Regions from separate parts of the Lactococcus formosensis genome, predicted to be linked through region 2. Evidence: predicted binding sites of a transcription regulator. Region 2 holds the regulator's gene; the other holds the start of a gene.
What was found. The regulator Rex, encoded in region 2, represses fermentation and respiration genes when NADH is low (regulators of the CRP and FNR family bind a similar motif). The targets are predictions, from matches to a motif close to TTGTGAANTANTTCACAA.
Positions count from the first base shown of each region.

Region 1 (8,031 bases), 990 kb from region 2:
TCATCTGTTTTTTCGATAAGTTGGAAACGACGGAATGAAATTTTTTCACCAATTGTTGCTGTAGCTTGTGTGTAAGAATCTTCAAGGCTGATACCTTCTGCAGTTGTCAAAGCCAAAGCTTCTTCATTAGTTGCAGGTTTTTTCTCTGCAATAAGTTCAGCTGTTTCTTTAACGATAGCAACGAATTGTTCATTTTTAGCAACGAAGTCTGTTTCTGAGTTCAATTCGATAAGTGCTGCAGTATTACCACTTACGGCGATACCTGTCAAACCTTCAGCGGCGATACGGTCAGCTTTTTTCTCAGCTTTCGCAATACCTTTTTCACGAAGGAGCTCAGCGGCTGCTTCCATATTTCCATCAGTTTCAACGAGTGCACGTTTAGCATCCATGATACCTGCACCAGTTTTTTCACGCAATTCTTTTACTTGAGCTGCTGTTACTGCCATTGTATAATTCTCCTATTATTATATTTTATAAAAAAACAGGGAGGCGTAGGGCCTCGCCTGTATTATTCATTACAAATTATTTGCCTTCAACGATTTCAGCAAGTTCTTCAAGTGATTCTTCTGAAGCAGCAGTATCTTTAACCGCAAGTTCAGCTTCTACTGAATCTTCGCCTTGACGACCTTCGATGATAGCGTCAGCCATTTTAGCAGTAATCAATTTAACTGCACGGATAGCATCATCGTTTGCTGGGATAATAACGTCGATTGGATCTGGGTCAGCGTTTGTATCAACCATAGCTACAACTGGAATTCCCAATTTTTGAGCTTCTTGGATAGCGATTTGTTCATTGTGTGGGTCAACAACGTACATCACATCTGGGATGCGAGGCATGTCAGCGATACCACCGATGAATTTTTCAAGACGTTCGCGTTCTTTGTTCAAAAGTACAACTTCTTTCTTAGGTAAAACTTCGAAAGTTCCGTCTTCTTCCATTTTGTTGATTGATTTAAGGCGTGCCACACGTTTTTGGATAGTGTTCCAGTTAGTGAGCATACCACCAAGCCAACGGTGGTTTACATAGTATTGACCAGCACGAAGTGCTTCTTCTTTAACAGCTTCTGAAGCTTGTTTTTTAGTACCAACAAAAAGTACTACAGCACCTTCAGATGAAGCGTTACGTACATAGTTGTAAGCATCATCAACAAGTTTAACTGTTTTTTGGAGGTCGATAACGTGGATACCATTACGTTCTGTGAAGATGTATGGTTTCATTTTTGGGTTCCAACGACGAGTTTGGTAACCGAAGTGAACACCAGCTTCAAGAAGTTGTTTCATTGAAATAACTGACATATTAATGTCTCCTTTTAAAATAGTTTTTTCCTCTTTCGACTGTCAGCCAATGCCGCTACAACGTGTGCACTACGACACCGTCAAGTCAAAATGTGAAATTATTGCCCATAGACAACACTACTATTATACACTAAACATCCCCTTATTGCAAGAGCTTGTTGCATCATTTTATTGGCTTCTCTACTTTCGCAAATTGCGAGAGATTTAGTTTCCTGAAAACGCTCATTTATGATAAAATAATTATACGAATATTAAATGTTAAAGGAGCCAAGATATGCGTGAAAAAATTCTAGTTGGTGGTTACACTAAGCGTGAATCAAAGGGGATTTACAGTTTTGACTTAGATATATCAAAGGAAGAACTTTCTAATCTAACAGAAGTTGCTCATATTCAAAATGCAACTTATTTTGCCTTGGATAAAACAAAACAACATCTTTACACTTGTGCCGCAGATGAAAACGGTGGCGGTATCGCTGCACTCAGCTATAAGAGAGGGAAGACTGAGCTCCTCAATTATGTTACTAGCGTTGGCGCACCGCTTTGCTATGTGGCTGTCGATAATAAGCGTGGCTTTGTTTACGGAGCAAATTATCACTTAGGGGAAATCCGAGTCTATAAAATTCAAAAAGATGGTTCACTTGCCTTAACAGATACTGTAAAGCATGAAGGTGATGGTTCAAAGATCAACCCTGGACAAGAACGCCCACATGTCCATTATGCAGATCTTACCCCCGACGGACGGTTGGTTACATGTGATTTGGGTACAGATGAGATTACAGTTTACGATGTGGTTGGCGAAGAGGGCAAGCTTTCTCTCGTAAGTCTCTACCGTATGCCTGCAGGTACTGGGGTACGTCATCTCACTTTCCATCCTAATGGTAAAATCGCTTACGCTATTGGTGAGTTTTCTTCTACTGTAACTGTCCTTAGCTACAATGAAGAAAAAGGACGCTTTGCTGCACTTGAAACAATTAGTACTCTCCCCGTAGATTTTGAAGGCACAAAGAGCGCAGCTGCTCTCCGTCTTTCTTCCGATGGTGCTTTTCTCTATGCTTCAAACCGCGGTCATAATTCGATCGCCATCTACAGTGTTAGCCCCTTAGGAACAAAAATAACTCTAGAAGATATTGTAAAAACTGAAGGTGAAACACCTCGAGACTTCAATTTCAATAGCACAGAAGATTTTATTATCGTGGCGCACCAAGATAGCGATAATATCAGTCTTTTCCGCCGCAATAGGAAAACAGGAATGCTCACACTTAAGCAAAAAGACTTTTATAGCCCTGAGGGCACATGTATTTTACCAACACTTTAATGAAAACCGCCACTCAGGCGGTTTTTTTATCATTAAAATGCAGATAGTATTTCATCAAAAAAGTTTGTGTGATTTTACACAATATTATTTGACAGCACTTTCAAAGTTTGTTAGAATGATAACGTGATAAATTTCACAAAGGAGAAATTTAAATATGTCAAGCAAGAATACGAAAAAAGAACTAACGACCGCTGATAAAGCTGCACTTGCGGAAAAAGCAGAGCAATATACAGACGGTCTTGTCAAAAAAGCACATCAAGCTGCTTTACAATTTGAAGGCTACACACAAGTGCAAGTAGATAAAATTGTCGCAGCAATGGCTTTAGCAGCAAGTGAACATTCCCTTGAACTCGCGCACGAAGCCCATAATGAAACAGGCCGAGGCATAGTTGAGGATAAGGATACTAAAAATCGCTTTGCTTCAGAATCTGTTTATAACTCAATTAAAAATGACAAAACAGTAGGAGTAATTAGCGAGAACAAAGTTGCTGGTTCAGTAGAAATTGCAGCCCCTTTAGGTGTGCTTGCAGGAATCGTACCAACTACCAACCCTACTTCTACAACAATTTTCAAATCACTCTTAACAGCAAAAACACGAAATGCTATCGTTTTCGCCTTTCACCCTCAAGCTCAAAATTGTTCCTCTCATGCTGCGCGTATTGTCTACGAAGCTGCCTTGAAAGCTGGGGCGCCCGAAAACTTTATCCAATGGGTCGAAGATCCAAGCCTTTACAACACTACTGCACTTATCCAAAACCACGGCATTGCTTCTATCCTAGCTACAGGTGGACCAGGTATGGTTAATGCAGCGCTCAAATCGGGCAATCCTTCACTAGGAGTGGGCGCAGGTAATGGTGCCGTCTTCGTTGATGCTACCGCAAATGTGGATCGTGCAGTTGAAGACCTCCTACTTTCTAAACGTTTTGATAATGGCATGATTTGCGCTACCGAAAACTCTGCCGTAGTTGCTGCAGAAATTTACGATGAATTCCTCGAAAAACTTCAAGCTCACGGTGCTTACAATGTTCCAAAGGAAGATTATCCAGCCATTGAAAAATTTGTTTTCGTTGAGCGTGCCGGTGAAGGCTTCGGAGTAACTGGTCCGGTTGCCGGTCGCCCTGGCCCATGGATTGCTGAACAAGCAGGGGTAAAAGTACCTGAAGGTAAAGATGTCCTTCTCTTTGAATTGGATGAAAAAAACATTGGTGAAGCTCTCTCTTCTGAAAAGCTTAGCCCGCTTTTGTCAATCTACAAATCTACCTCTCGTGAAAATGGTACTACAATCGTTCAAAAGCTCTTAGCTTATCAAGGTGCTGGACATAACGCGGCTATCCAGATAGGTGCACAAGACGATCCGTTCGTGAAAGAATATGCTGATGCTATTGGTGCCGCACGTATCTTAGTTAATCAACCAGATTCTATTGGTGGCGTTGGTGACATCTATACTGATGCAATGCGTCCATCACTGACTTTAGGAACTGGTTCATGGGGGAAAAATTCAATCTCACACAATTTGAGTACATATGATCTATTGAATATTAAAACAGTGGCACGTCGTCGTAATCGCCCTCAATGGGTTCGTCTGCCAAAAGAAATTTACTACGAAAACAACTCTATCTCTTATCTACAGGAAATGCCCAATATCGAACGTGCCTTTGTCGTTACAGACCACGGTATGTTACAATTCGGCTTTGTCGATCACATGCTTGAGCAATTGGCTGTCCGTGAAACGCAAGTGCAAACTTCAATATATGGTTCTGTAAAACCTGATCCAACGCTTTCACAAGCCATTGAGATTGCACGACAAATGGCAGATTTCAAACCTGATACAGTTATCGCACTCGGCGGTGGTTCTCCGCTTGATGCAGCAAAAATTGGCCGCTTGATTTATGAATACTCTGTCCGTGGAGAGGTTGACCTCGATGATGACGTTGCATTAAAAGCTCTCTTTGAGCAATTGGCGCAAAAATTCATCGATATTCGTAAACGTATCGTCAAATTCCCGCATCAAGATCAAACGCAATTGGTATGTATCCCGACCACTTCTGGTACAGGTTCTGAAGTAACACCCTTTGCTGTTATCACTGATGATGAAACCCATGTTAAATATCCTTTAGCTGATTATCAACTTACACCTCAAGTAGCTATTGTTGACCCTGAGTTTGTTATGACCGTGCCAAAACGTACTGTGGCTTGGTCAGGTATTGATGCCCTCAGTCACGCGCTCGAATCCTATGTTTCAGTCATGGCTTCGGATTATACTAAACCATTATCCCTTCGTGCCATTAAGTTAATTTTTGATAATTTGACAACCTCATACCACTATGATCCGTCTCAACCTTCCAAAGAAGGACAAGTCGCACGCGCAAACATGCATAATGCAGCAACCTTAGCTGGTATGGCCTTTGCTAATGCATTTCTCGGTATTAATCACTCCCTAGCCCACAAAGTGGGTGGTGAGTTTGAATTACCACATGGTTTAGCTATCGCTATCGCTATGCCTCACGTCATTAAATTTAACGCTGTAACAGGAAACGTTAAACGTACACCATACCCACGTTATGAGATTTACCGTGCCCAAGAAGATTACGCTGAAATTGCGCGTTATATTGGTCTTACAGGTAAAGATGATGCGGAACTCGTAGACAAACTTATTAAGGAAATTAAAAAATTGACGGACAGCATCGATATCGACGTCACTCTATCAGGAAATGGTGTTGATAAAAACCACTTGGAGCGTGAACTCGATAAGCTTGCAAACCTTGTTTATGATGATCAATGCACACCTGGCAATCCCCGCCAACCAAGTATTTCTGAGCTTAAAACACTCTTACAAGATCAATATTAAGCATAAAAAAAGCTGTAAATTACAGCTTTTTTTATTTTTCGAGATAATCTATTGCATCTTGAATCGTCTTTACAGGTACGATTTTCATATCTGAATTCAACTTTTTAGCTGCCGCAAGCGCATCTGTGTAGTTATTTGTTGTACCAGAAGCCTTTGTCTGTTCTTCCGTTTCATCTGGGCAAAGGAAAATTTTTGCACCCGCATTACTTGCTGTAGCAACTTTTTTATCGACGCCACCTATTTGCCCGATGCTACCATCCTCATTGATAGTTCCAGTACCTGCAATTTCGCGTCCTTGACGTAAATCTTTGCCTGTGATTTGGCTATATATTTCCAAGGTAAACATCATACCAGCACTCGGTCCGCCAATACTTCCGGCATCAATTTTAACTTCAGGGTCTGTCACAACTTGTGTGTGGTCTACTAAACCAATACCAATCCCCGTCTTACCATTACTCAGCTTAATATACTTCCCTGTGGCTTCATGATTACTGCCATCTACGCGTGTATAATTGATAGTAACGCTACCCCCAACTTTTTGTTGAGACACATAGTCAATCATTTCAGTTGAAGATTTGAAAGTACGACCATTAACTGCTGTTATCGTATCCGAAAGTTGTAAGTCATTTTTAAATGTCGAATCCTCAGTGATGCTCAAAACATAAACACCTTGATACTTCATCTCATAAGGCTTCCCTGCCAACTTAAAGGCCTGATAAATAGCCGTGTTTTGCGCTGTCTGCATATAGAACTGATTAACCAAATCAAATTGCCGGTTGGTCATCCCGCCTGTCATCTCTTCACTACTCACAACAGTAGCAAAAGAGTTCGACTTGGAATAAAGCATACTTGCTGCATTGGCGCGAACCATTTCAACTGTCGTTAAATAAAAGTTGCCTTTATGCTCATCTTTTTTCCCTGCGACATCAACCATTTGGTTAACTGGAATGGTTCCTCCTGGTTGCTCGATATAGTAAGGTAAGGGGAAGAACAACCCCACTACAATAAGAAGCGGTAGCGCGACGGCAAAGAATAGCTTTAGTTTTTTATGCTTTTTTATTTTTTCATTTTTCATGTGCTTTTTTCTCATTCAGTGCTTCAATAACATTTGCAGGTAACCATTGGCTTAGGTCTTGACCAAAATGATAAAGTTCACGCATCCGGGTAGAACTAATATTTTCGAGTTCTGGTTTTGCAGTCAGTAAGATGGTTTCCATCCCCGTCATTTCACGGTTAAAGTAAATCATATTTTTCTCATAGTCTAAATCAGCCGCATTGCGAACTGAGCGTACAAGTGCCGTCACTTCTAATCGCTTCGCAATATTTACTGTTAAATCATTCGCATGTGCAATCACTTCCACATTAGTTAATTGTAAATCTGTTAAGGCTGTTTCGATTAGGGCTACACGCTCTTCTAAACTAAACAAAGGATTTTTAGCTTCATTTTTGAAAATGCCAATATAAAGCTTATCAAAAAGCTTGCTGGCACGTTCAACGATATCAAGATGACCTTTTGTGACTGGGTCAAAAGTGCCCGTAAATAAACCGATTTTATCTTTCATAGATGGTTACCTTTGAAATTCCATATACTTTTTCTTTACTCATAGACAACTGACCAATATTTTCTGGAAGATCTACGTCCTTGTCCGTTTCACAAACAACGATGACATCATCTGCCAACAAGTCTTTTTCCTGCATTTCTTCTAGGTTAGCAACAATGCTTTCTTTCGCATAAGGTGGGTCTAACAAAACTAAGTTGAACTGTCCAGAAAGATTAGCCAAAGCGCGTTCGGCTGGCATTTTAAGAAGTTGAAATTTTTTCTCTTCCTTAGTCATCTTAATATTTTCAGCAATCACCAGCTGCGCTGAACGGTCTTTCTCAACCATCACAGCATTGTCCATCCCACGTGAGACAGCTTCGATAGCAAGTGAGCCTGAACCTGAGAACAAATCCAAGACCCGACCGCCTTCAAAATATGGACCTATCATATTAAAAATCGCGCCTTTGACTTTATCCGTCGTCGGACGTGTTGTTTTACCTGCTAATGTCTTGAGTGGTCTACCACCGTAATTTCCTGCTACAACTCTCATTGCTCTATTATAGCACACTGTGCCTTCTTCGCCCATAAGCATAAAAAAAGTCACAGTTCAATGAACTGTGGCTTTTGTTTTTATCTCATTTTTGATTAAAGACGTGCGTTCAATTCGGCACTCAATTCTTCAAATCCTGGTTTACCAAGAAGCGCAAACATGTTACGTTTGTAAGCTTCAACACCTGGTTGGTCAAACGGATTGATACCGTTCAAGTAACCAGAGATTGCGATTGCAAGTTCAAAGAAGTAGATAGTGTAACCTAAAGTGAATTCATCTTGCTCAGGCAAAGTAACGATCATGTTTGGTACGTCACCATCTGTGTGGGCAAGGAGAACACCGTCAGCTGCTTTTTTGTTGACGAAGTCAACATCTTTACCTTGCAAGTAGCCAAGACCATCAAGGTCAGCTTCAAGCTCAGGGATGTTAATATTTTTGCGTGGTTTTTCAACACGGATAGCTGTTTCAAATACAGAACGTG
Region 1 is NZ_CP141721.1:802,411-810,441, reverse strand. It holds gene tsf (translation elongation factor Ts) at 1-446, opposite strand, end outside; gene rpsB (30S ribosomal protein S2) at 523-1,296, opposite strand; gene VNN39_RS03990 (lactonase family protein) at 1,571-2,611, shown strand; gene adhE (bifunctional acetaldehyde-CoA/alcohol dehydrogenase) at 2,766-5,459, shown strand; gene VNN39_RS03980 (SepM family pheromone-processing serine protease) at 5,491-6,534, opposite strand; gene coaD (pantetheine-phosphate adenylyltransferase) at 6,524-7,021, opposite strand; gene rsmD (16S rRNA (guanine(966)-N(2))-methyltransferase RsmD) at 7,011-7,550, opposite strand; gene VNN39_RS03965 (glucose-6-phosphate isomerase) at 7,646-8,031, opposite strand, start outside.
Region 1: adhE (bifunctional acetaldehyde-CoA/alcohol dehydrogenase) is a predicted target of Rex. The motif match lies at 2,676-2,693, and genes of this name have one in related genera.

Region 2 (8,031 bases):
GGTTTCTTCTATTATAATGGTAGTGGCAAGTATTTCTCTTTAAATACGATAAAAAAAACGAGGTTTTACAGGACCTCGTTTTAGTTCATTATTATTTTGTTATTATATTACTTTGATTGGAGGATCAATTAGTAAAAGAAGCGAATGAGTATACCACCCATGATGAGGACAATGGCACCACACAAACGGTTGGCCATTTGTGCAAAGGCAATCATTTCCATACGATCAGAGGCAGAGAGAACAGCGATATTACCTGTTCCACCCATAGAGTTGTTAATCATACCAGCACCGATAGCTGTTTCGACAGGGTACATACCTAAGGCGAGCCCCAAGAACCAGCTTGTCAAGCCCATAGCAATAACACTTGTCAGACAGAGCACAATAAATTGCCATGTCAAAGCAGAACCTAGTGTGGTCAAATCAATCAATGCCAAACCAATACCTGCCAATACCGCATGTGTAAGATTAGTCATGATGATTTGGTTAAACATCACCACTGATTCTTCCAGCTCTTTTGGTACAGCATCAAAGGCTTTGAGAACAAAGACGATGATGATCATAAAGGCGTATTCATGGATATTTGGGAAGAATTTGTTTAAAATCACACCCACCATGAGTAGAGTAAAGGCATAAAGCATACCGACACCAATTTTAGTGGCATCAAATTCAATTTTAGGTTTTGCGAGTTCTTCTTTTGTCGCAGAAACTAAAGTTCCGTGACCATTGTATTTTGATTTTGCAAAGATTTTAGAAATAGAAAGCGCCCCAATGATGGCAATAATATTCCCAAAGGTTACTGCGGGAGCAAGTTGAGAGAAAATTGCAGTTTGGTTACCATTGGCTAAACCATCAGCATAAATTTGTGATAATGGTGTAATTCCGGCTCCCATACCACCAGACATCATCGGCATTGAAACATACATGACAGAGTCTGCAAATCCATTGCCAAGCAAGACTCCCATACCACCAACAGCGAAGAAACCAACAACCATTGTCACCAAAGCAACAGGGATAAATTTAGCTGAAGCTTTGACAAGCAAACTTCTGTTCATACCCAAGATTGACCCACAAATCAGGGCTGCAATATAGAAATCAAGAAAACCAAATTGACCGCCCATAAATTTGCCTACTGCATCAATCACATTTGCAGGAATAATATGGAAAAAGGATAAGAGAGTTGCACCTAACAAAGTGAAGACTGACCCACCACCTAAATATGAATTCATAATGGGTAATTTTTCACCGATAAAGTAAAGCAAGTGCCCCAATAGTACTAATAGGAGTGTAATACCCACCATGTTAAGTGGCAATTTCCCTAAACCTATCGTCACTGCCAACACAATCATAAAAAAGGCATAGAGAGGAAGACTTATTCCTGAAATTTTTATTTCTTTTAATTTTTTCATTTTAATCCATTAACCTCTTAGTATTTTGGATACCATTTCATCTCGCGAACGGCTTTCACCATATCTTTTTCTTGAGCCTGTGCTAAGCCTTGTTCTTGCGCTTTTTTCGCTACTGCTTCTGCAACTTTGATTGAAACATCAGCAACATATTCAAATGGAGGAAGCACAGGAGCACCAGCAGCACCTGGATCCACAAGACCGCTCAATGAATGCGCAGCGGCACCAATCATTTCATCAGTAAGAAGTGATGCTTCTGAAGCCAACATACCAAGACCCAAACCAGGATAGATCAACGCATTATTGGCTTGACCGATTTGGTAGTCCACACCTTTATAAGAGACAGTTCCTGAAGGTATACCTGTTGCAACAAAAGCTTTACCATCAGACCATGTAATTACTTGTTCAGCAGTTGCTTCCAATTTTTTAGTAGGGTTTGAGATTGGGAAAATTACTGGACGTTCAGTGTTGGCACACATTGCTTCAACAACTTCTTTGGTAAACGCACCAGCATCAGTTGAAGTACCAACCAAGATAGTGGCTTTAACTGTTTTGATAACACTGGCTAAGTCAGTCATATTACCAGCATTTGCAAAATCCGCACGTTTTTTAGCAAACGGTTTTTGCGCTGGAGTCAAATCTTCCATATCATCAAAGAGCAAACCTTGTTTGTCCATCATGAAGAAATGGTTGTAAGCTTCTTCTTCTGAAAGTCCTTCACTTACCATTTCTGCATGAACACGGGCAGCAATCCCTGCACCAGCAGATCCACCACCGTAGCAGAGATAAACTTGATCCGTTAATTTTTCACCTGTGATATCAAGTGAACCGAAGATACCACCTAAAACAACAATACCAGTTCCTTGGATGTCATCATTGAAAGTTGGGATTTCTTTTTTGTATTTGTTTAAGATATTGGCAGCATTTGAACGGCCGAAATCTTCCCAGTGCAAGTAGAGTTTAGGGAACATTGCTTCAGCAGTTTCCACAAACTGATCAACAAAGTCGTAATATTGGTTACCATAAACACGTGCGTGACGATTTCCCAGATACATTGAATCTTCCAAGAGCTCTTTACGGTTAGTACCTGCATCAATAACGATAGGAAGAACTGATGCTGGATCGATACCGGCTGCTGCAGTATAAACCATTAATTTACCTACAGAGATATCAACGCCTTGTGTGCCCCAATCGCCAATACCAAGAATCCCTTCAGCATCTGTCACAACAATCAGTCGGATATTACGATCGCCCGCTGCATTTTTCAAGGTCTCTTGAATATTTTCTGGATGGTTGATATCAAGGTATGCAGCATATTGTGGATCTACAAAAAGACGACTGTAGTTTTCGATAGTTTCAGCAATAACTGGATCATATACGATAGGGTTAAACTCTACGATATGTTGGTTAAACAAATAGTAGAACAAAGTACGGTTTGTATTGAAGATTTCCATCAGGAAATGACGTTTTTCCAAATCAGATGGTTTTTCCAAGTAATGTTGGTAAGTTTGTTCTGCTTGTTCTTCAAGTGTTTGAACATAAGGTGGCAAAAGACCGATTAAGCCAAGTTCCTTACGTTCTTCCATAGTAAATGCTGTTCCTTTATTTAAAAAAGGATTGTTTAAAATTTCATGTGCACGCATTCGTACGTCCTCCAAATTTATTATTCCTATAAGAAATTCTTACAAGATGTATTTTAATACTTATAAAAAATTATAGTCAAACCTTTGGGTTATGATAAATATTATTTATAACAAATCGGAAAACTTGTGATAGAATATAAGGGTCAAAGGAGCGTCTAAACTAATGAACTTGCATGATTTCGAGTACTTTAATGCCTTAGGAGACTTGTTGTCTTTTACTGCTGTTTCTAATCATTTTGGGGTAAGTCAGCCGACAATTACCTATGCTGTAAAGAGATTGGAACAATATTATAACTGTAACTTAATATACAAAGATCCTTCTCACAGGACAGTTGTCCTGACAGATGAAGGAAAAATATTGAAGATTCATATCGAAAGTATTTTAGAAGAGTTGGCACTGACGCAAAGAGCCATCGAGCATTCTAAAAATCATCAAAATCATATTGGTTTTCCTCCTATCATTCGAGCAAAAATCCTGGCTCAACTCTTAAACGATAAGAATGCGATTAGCTTTTTATCGAAATTTGATTTAGTATCGGGTGGCTCGGAGGAACTTCTGGCCAAACTTATCTCCGGTACAATCGATTTTAGCCTTATTGGCAGCATTGCTCCCCTGATGCACCCCAACCTTTTTGTGAAGCTACTTTATCAACGCGAATTTTATATCTTTGTCTCTAAAGATAACCCACTTGCCTCACGTCAAGAAATTTCATTTAAAGAAGCATTGGATTATCCGTTTATCCTGCTTGATGAAAGCTTTGTGCATATGGAAGCTTTCCAAAATTTAAATGAAAAATACAAGAAAAAAGCAAAAGTACTCTTTAATTTTTCTGATATCCATACTATTGGCCAACTGGTCAACTCAAATGTTGGCATAACCTTGATGACCGATTTTCTTCCTTTTGCCGATATGGATAGTCTTATAAAGATACCACTAATACCTGAAGATAAGCAAATTTTTCATGTTCAATATGCTTATTTAAGAAGTACACTGCTCAATTCAGACTTGAAAGAATTAATTCGCTTACTCGATGAACTAAATGAAAAAATAAATTGAAGTGAAAAGATAATTTTTCTCTTTTTTCTTTGTTAATTTTTCTCCATTTTTTTCACAAACTTTCTTCAACCGCATAATTCCGGAAAGAATTGTTTGACAACCTCCCCTTAAAAAAGGTAAAATATTCACAAAGACTATGTAAAGGAGATAACATGGCTGGCTCCCAAGTTAATAAACAACTACCCAAGGCAACTGCAAAACGTTTGCCTCAATATTATCGCTTGTTCAAACTTTTAGTTGATGAACAAGTAACACGCACAAACTCACAACTTATTTCGGAAAAAATTGGTGTGGATGCGGCGACGATTCGTCGCGATTTTTCACTCTTTGGTGAGCTGGGACGTCGAGGCTATGGTTATGAAACACGCGCTTTGCGTGATTTCTTTGGAGAATTACTCGGACAAGATCAAGAAACACATATCGCACTCGTAGGAGTCGGTAACCTTGGACGTGCCCTTATCAATTATGAATTCCAAAACCGTAATAAAATGCGTGTAACCCAAGCTTATGATGTTCCAGAAAACCCTCTCGTTGGTACAACAACTTCTACAGGCGTTCCTATCTACGACATCGCTGACTTCTCTAAAAATATTAAAGATTCTAAAATCAAAACAGCAATTATTTCTGTAAATAAAGAGAATGCTCAAGAAGTCGCAGACATTCTAGTGAAAGCAGGCATTAAAGGTATCCTCAATTTTTTACCTTTGCGCTTACAAGTTCCTGAAGATGTCGTTGTTCAGTCGATTGACTTAACGAAAGAGCTTCAAACCCTCTTATTCTTTATGTCAAATAAGGACATCAAATAAACATATAAAAAAGCATGATTGAAAACCATGCTTTTTTATTTTTTAATCATTTCGTCTTTTTTAAATATCATAAGTCAGATAAAAATTTACGATATTCTCTTGGAAAAAAACGCCGTATTTCATCAGAATTATAGCCAATCAGGTAATTATTTTCATCCAGAATAATAGGCGTCTTAAAAAGTGAAGTATTCATTTTGAGATAGTAAAGTGCACTTTTTAACTTCATGTCTGCTACTTTTTCTAATTCTTCTTCATTTTTATGGTTGATTCTTTCTGGATTTTTGAATAGTTCATTCATGCCCTCTGTCGTTAGCGATAAAATTTTTAACAAATCATCTATAGTTATTTGACTTATGTTTTGCTTTTCAAAATCAATACCATAACGTTCGAACCACATGAAAGCCTTTTGACTGGATTTACACTTGCTTCTATAATAAATTTTTAATATGCGCCACACCTCGTTACTATTACATTTATCATTTGGAGATTAAATAAAATTAAGAAATAAAATAGGTAATACCAAAAGTAAAAAGAAGGGAATCATCACTTGCATTGGATCCGAAATAATATGTGCCGCTAGATCCATAGAAAGCTGTTCAAAAGGAGAGATAGGGCTTGTTTTTATCAAGTTATCTCCGGAAACATTGCCTGTCATACTTAAATTCATTGTCTTACTACTCTTAGCATTTAAAGGGCTTGTTTTTGTTAAACGCCCTTGAACTAGACGGCGGTATACTGTCCCTACATTTCCCTCACAACGGATGAGTGTTAGGATTGGTGTTCCTTTAACTTCACTATTCACCACATCGACTTGCGTGTCCTTTATGACTTCATTTTTAGTCACTTGATACTCGTACACATTCTGAAAATCAGTCGCGTAGACTTTATCACCCTTGACGAGATTGCTGATGCGATTGAAAAGAACATCGACATTTTGATTTGTATTGACATTATAAATATTGTGGGCCAAGAGGACGTAATTGCCTTTTCCTAATTTTTGTCCTTGTCTATAAGTGGAAGCGCCGGTCATCAAATTTGTTTGACTTATCCCGGCCAATATGGGCAAGTTCACTTCTTCTTTTGGAATATAAAGCTTTCCTATCCCGTTATCATTGACAGTATGTTGGAGATTTTTCCTACTTTCCGCAAAATTAGTAACATTTACGCTGGCAATTTTGCTTTCATCATAATCAGCTTTGAGTATCTTATCTGGATTATAAGCGGACAATTCGTGTTGCTTCCCCACGTTAATATTAGGCAAAGCAGATTGTGTCTGCATACGGAAATAGCCGTAAATAGCAAAACCTAAAATAGAAATCATAATCACAAGCATCACGACAAACATACCACGTGTCACCATTATCAAACGGCGAATACGTTTCATGGCCCGTGCCGAAATTTCTGGGTCCTTCTTGCGTGACTGTTTCAAGAAGATACGATAAAGCAAAAAGAGGATAACAAACAAGAGGAAACAAAGTCCTAGTGACCCCATCACAACAGTTTGATAGGTCCAAATATTACGCTTGCTCGTCTTTTTAGACATAGCTTCTTTATATGGAATACGTTTCCCATTTACAAGTAGGCGATAAGTATTAATTCCTGGTGGAGTACAAGTTAAAAGTGTCACGCGATCTTCACCAGGAACGATTTTCACCTTGTCTACTTCACTCGGAAGAACTTCCTGAAAAGAATCAATTTCATAGGCGAGTTTTTTACCTAATATATTAATAAAGAAGATATCTCCTTCTTTCAGATTTTTGATATCTGTAAAAAGAACTTGGTTTTCTAATCCACTGTGTCCACTAAGTACAGCCCGCGTATTCTTTCCCCCAATCGGCACAGAAGACGATTCAAAATGCCCCACGCCTTTATCTAGAGTTCCATAAGAAGTCCCGTGATAAAAGGGAAGATTATTGACATCGATAGCGGGAATGTCAATCGTCCCCATTACTGGAGGATTGCCGTTAGAGATAACTTTACTGTAATCTACTGGATGACCAACTTTTCCTTCTTGACGGTCAAAGATATATTGGTTGTATTTTTCAGCTAAAGCCCACTGCTCGTCTCGTTCTTTTTGACTCATCTTTTTCAGACTATCATTGTAACTACTGGTTGCGACAGACCTTTGTTGGTTAGCCATGTAATTACCAATGATTGGGTAGATAAGAATTCCAATACCAATAAAAATCAATAGGAAGGCAAAAACAAGGAGGGGAGAAACTCTTCGCCTTTTTTGACTTGATGAGACAGTCATATTCCGTTTATTTCTTTGTTTTTTAATCAATTTTTTCTCCAATTTTTCTTCAAAGATTTATTTATTTTTGAAAAAATATAAGATTGAAGTTCTGCATACAATCCTGTTTGCATTCTACTTCAATCTTAATTTTCCAAGGGTTATTGAGTTGTCACACTTATTCGTGTGCTTTTTTCGTCCACCAAAGTCCACTGAATCCCACAAGTACAATCACGCTTATCATCGTGATAATAATTTGATAGGATCCAATATTACCGCTTGTATCAGGGAGCTTATCTGGCACATTGGTATCAGGAATTTGCGGTGTATCTGGCAAAACCATACTTGATTTTGGATAAATATAGACTTCATTAATCAAACCATTTGCATTTTGCATAGGGAGGGAAACCAAAACAGGAGACATTGGTGTAGGGACTTGCTCACTTTTTGATTCTGTGACTTGGTACACACCACGAGGAAGACCTGTTAATTCGGCTTCGCCTTGAGCATTTGTTGTAACAGTTTGACTAAAAGCATCAGCACCTTGAGCGGTCACATAAGTGTTCATTTCAGTTTTAGTCATGCGTGTAATCGTATATTGTACGCCTGCAAGACGTTGAAGATCTTCTGTGCCACTTGTTACTGGCGTCCCGTCATGAGTTAACTGACTTTCTTGACTATCATTCAAGTTATATTTGATAATGTGAATACCGTAGCTCCCTGTGTCTTCTTGTGCTGCAACATTTTGACCAAAGCTAAAGTATAAGAGAGCCAACAAAGCAGCTATTAGAGTAAAAATATATTTTTTCAATTTAAGCTGCCTCCTTATTATTTTTTGTACGACGGTAAATGAGCCCGCCACCAAGGCCAATCATTCCTAGAACAACAA
Region 2 is NZ_CP141721.1:1,795,042-1,803,072, forward strand. It holds gene VNN39_RS08690 (2-hydroxycarboxylate transporter family protein) at 129-1,406, opposite strand; gene VNN39_RS08695 (malolactic enzyme) at 1,424-3,046, opposite strand; gene VNN39_RS08700 (LysR family transcriptional regulator) at 3,210-4,103, shown strand; gene VNN39_RS08705 (redox-sensing transcriptional repressor Rex) at 4,256-4,909, shown strand; gene VNN39_RS08710 (ArsC/Spx/MgsR family protein) at 4,977-5,366, opposite strand; gene VNN39_RS08715 (class C sortase) at 5,397-7,193, opposite strand; gene VNN39_RS08720 (pilin N-terminal domain-containing protein) at 7,321-7,953, opposite strand; gene VNN39_RS08725 (SpaA isopeptide-forming pilin-related protein) at 7,955-8,031, opposite strand, start outside.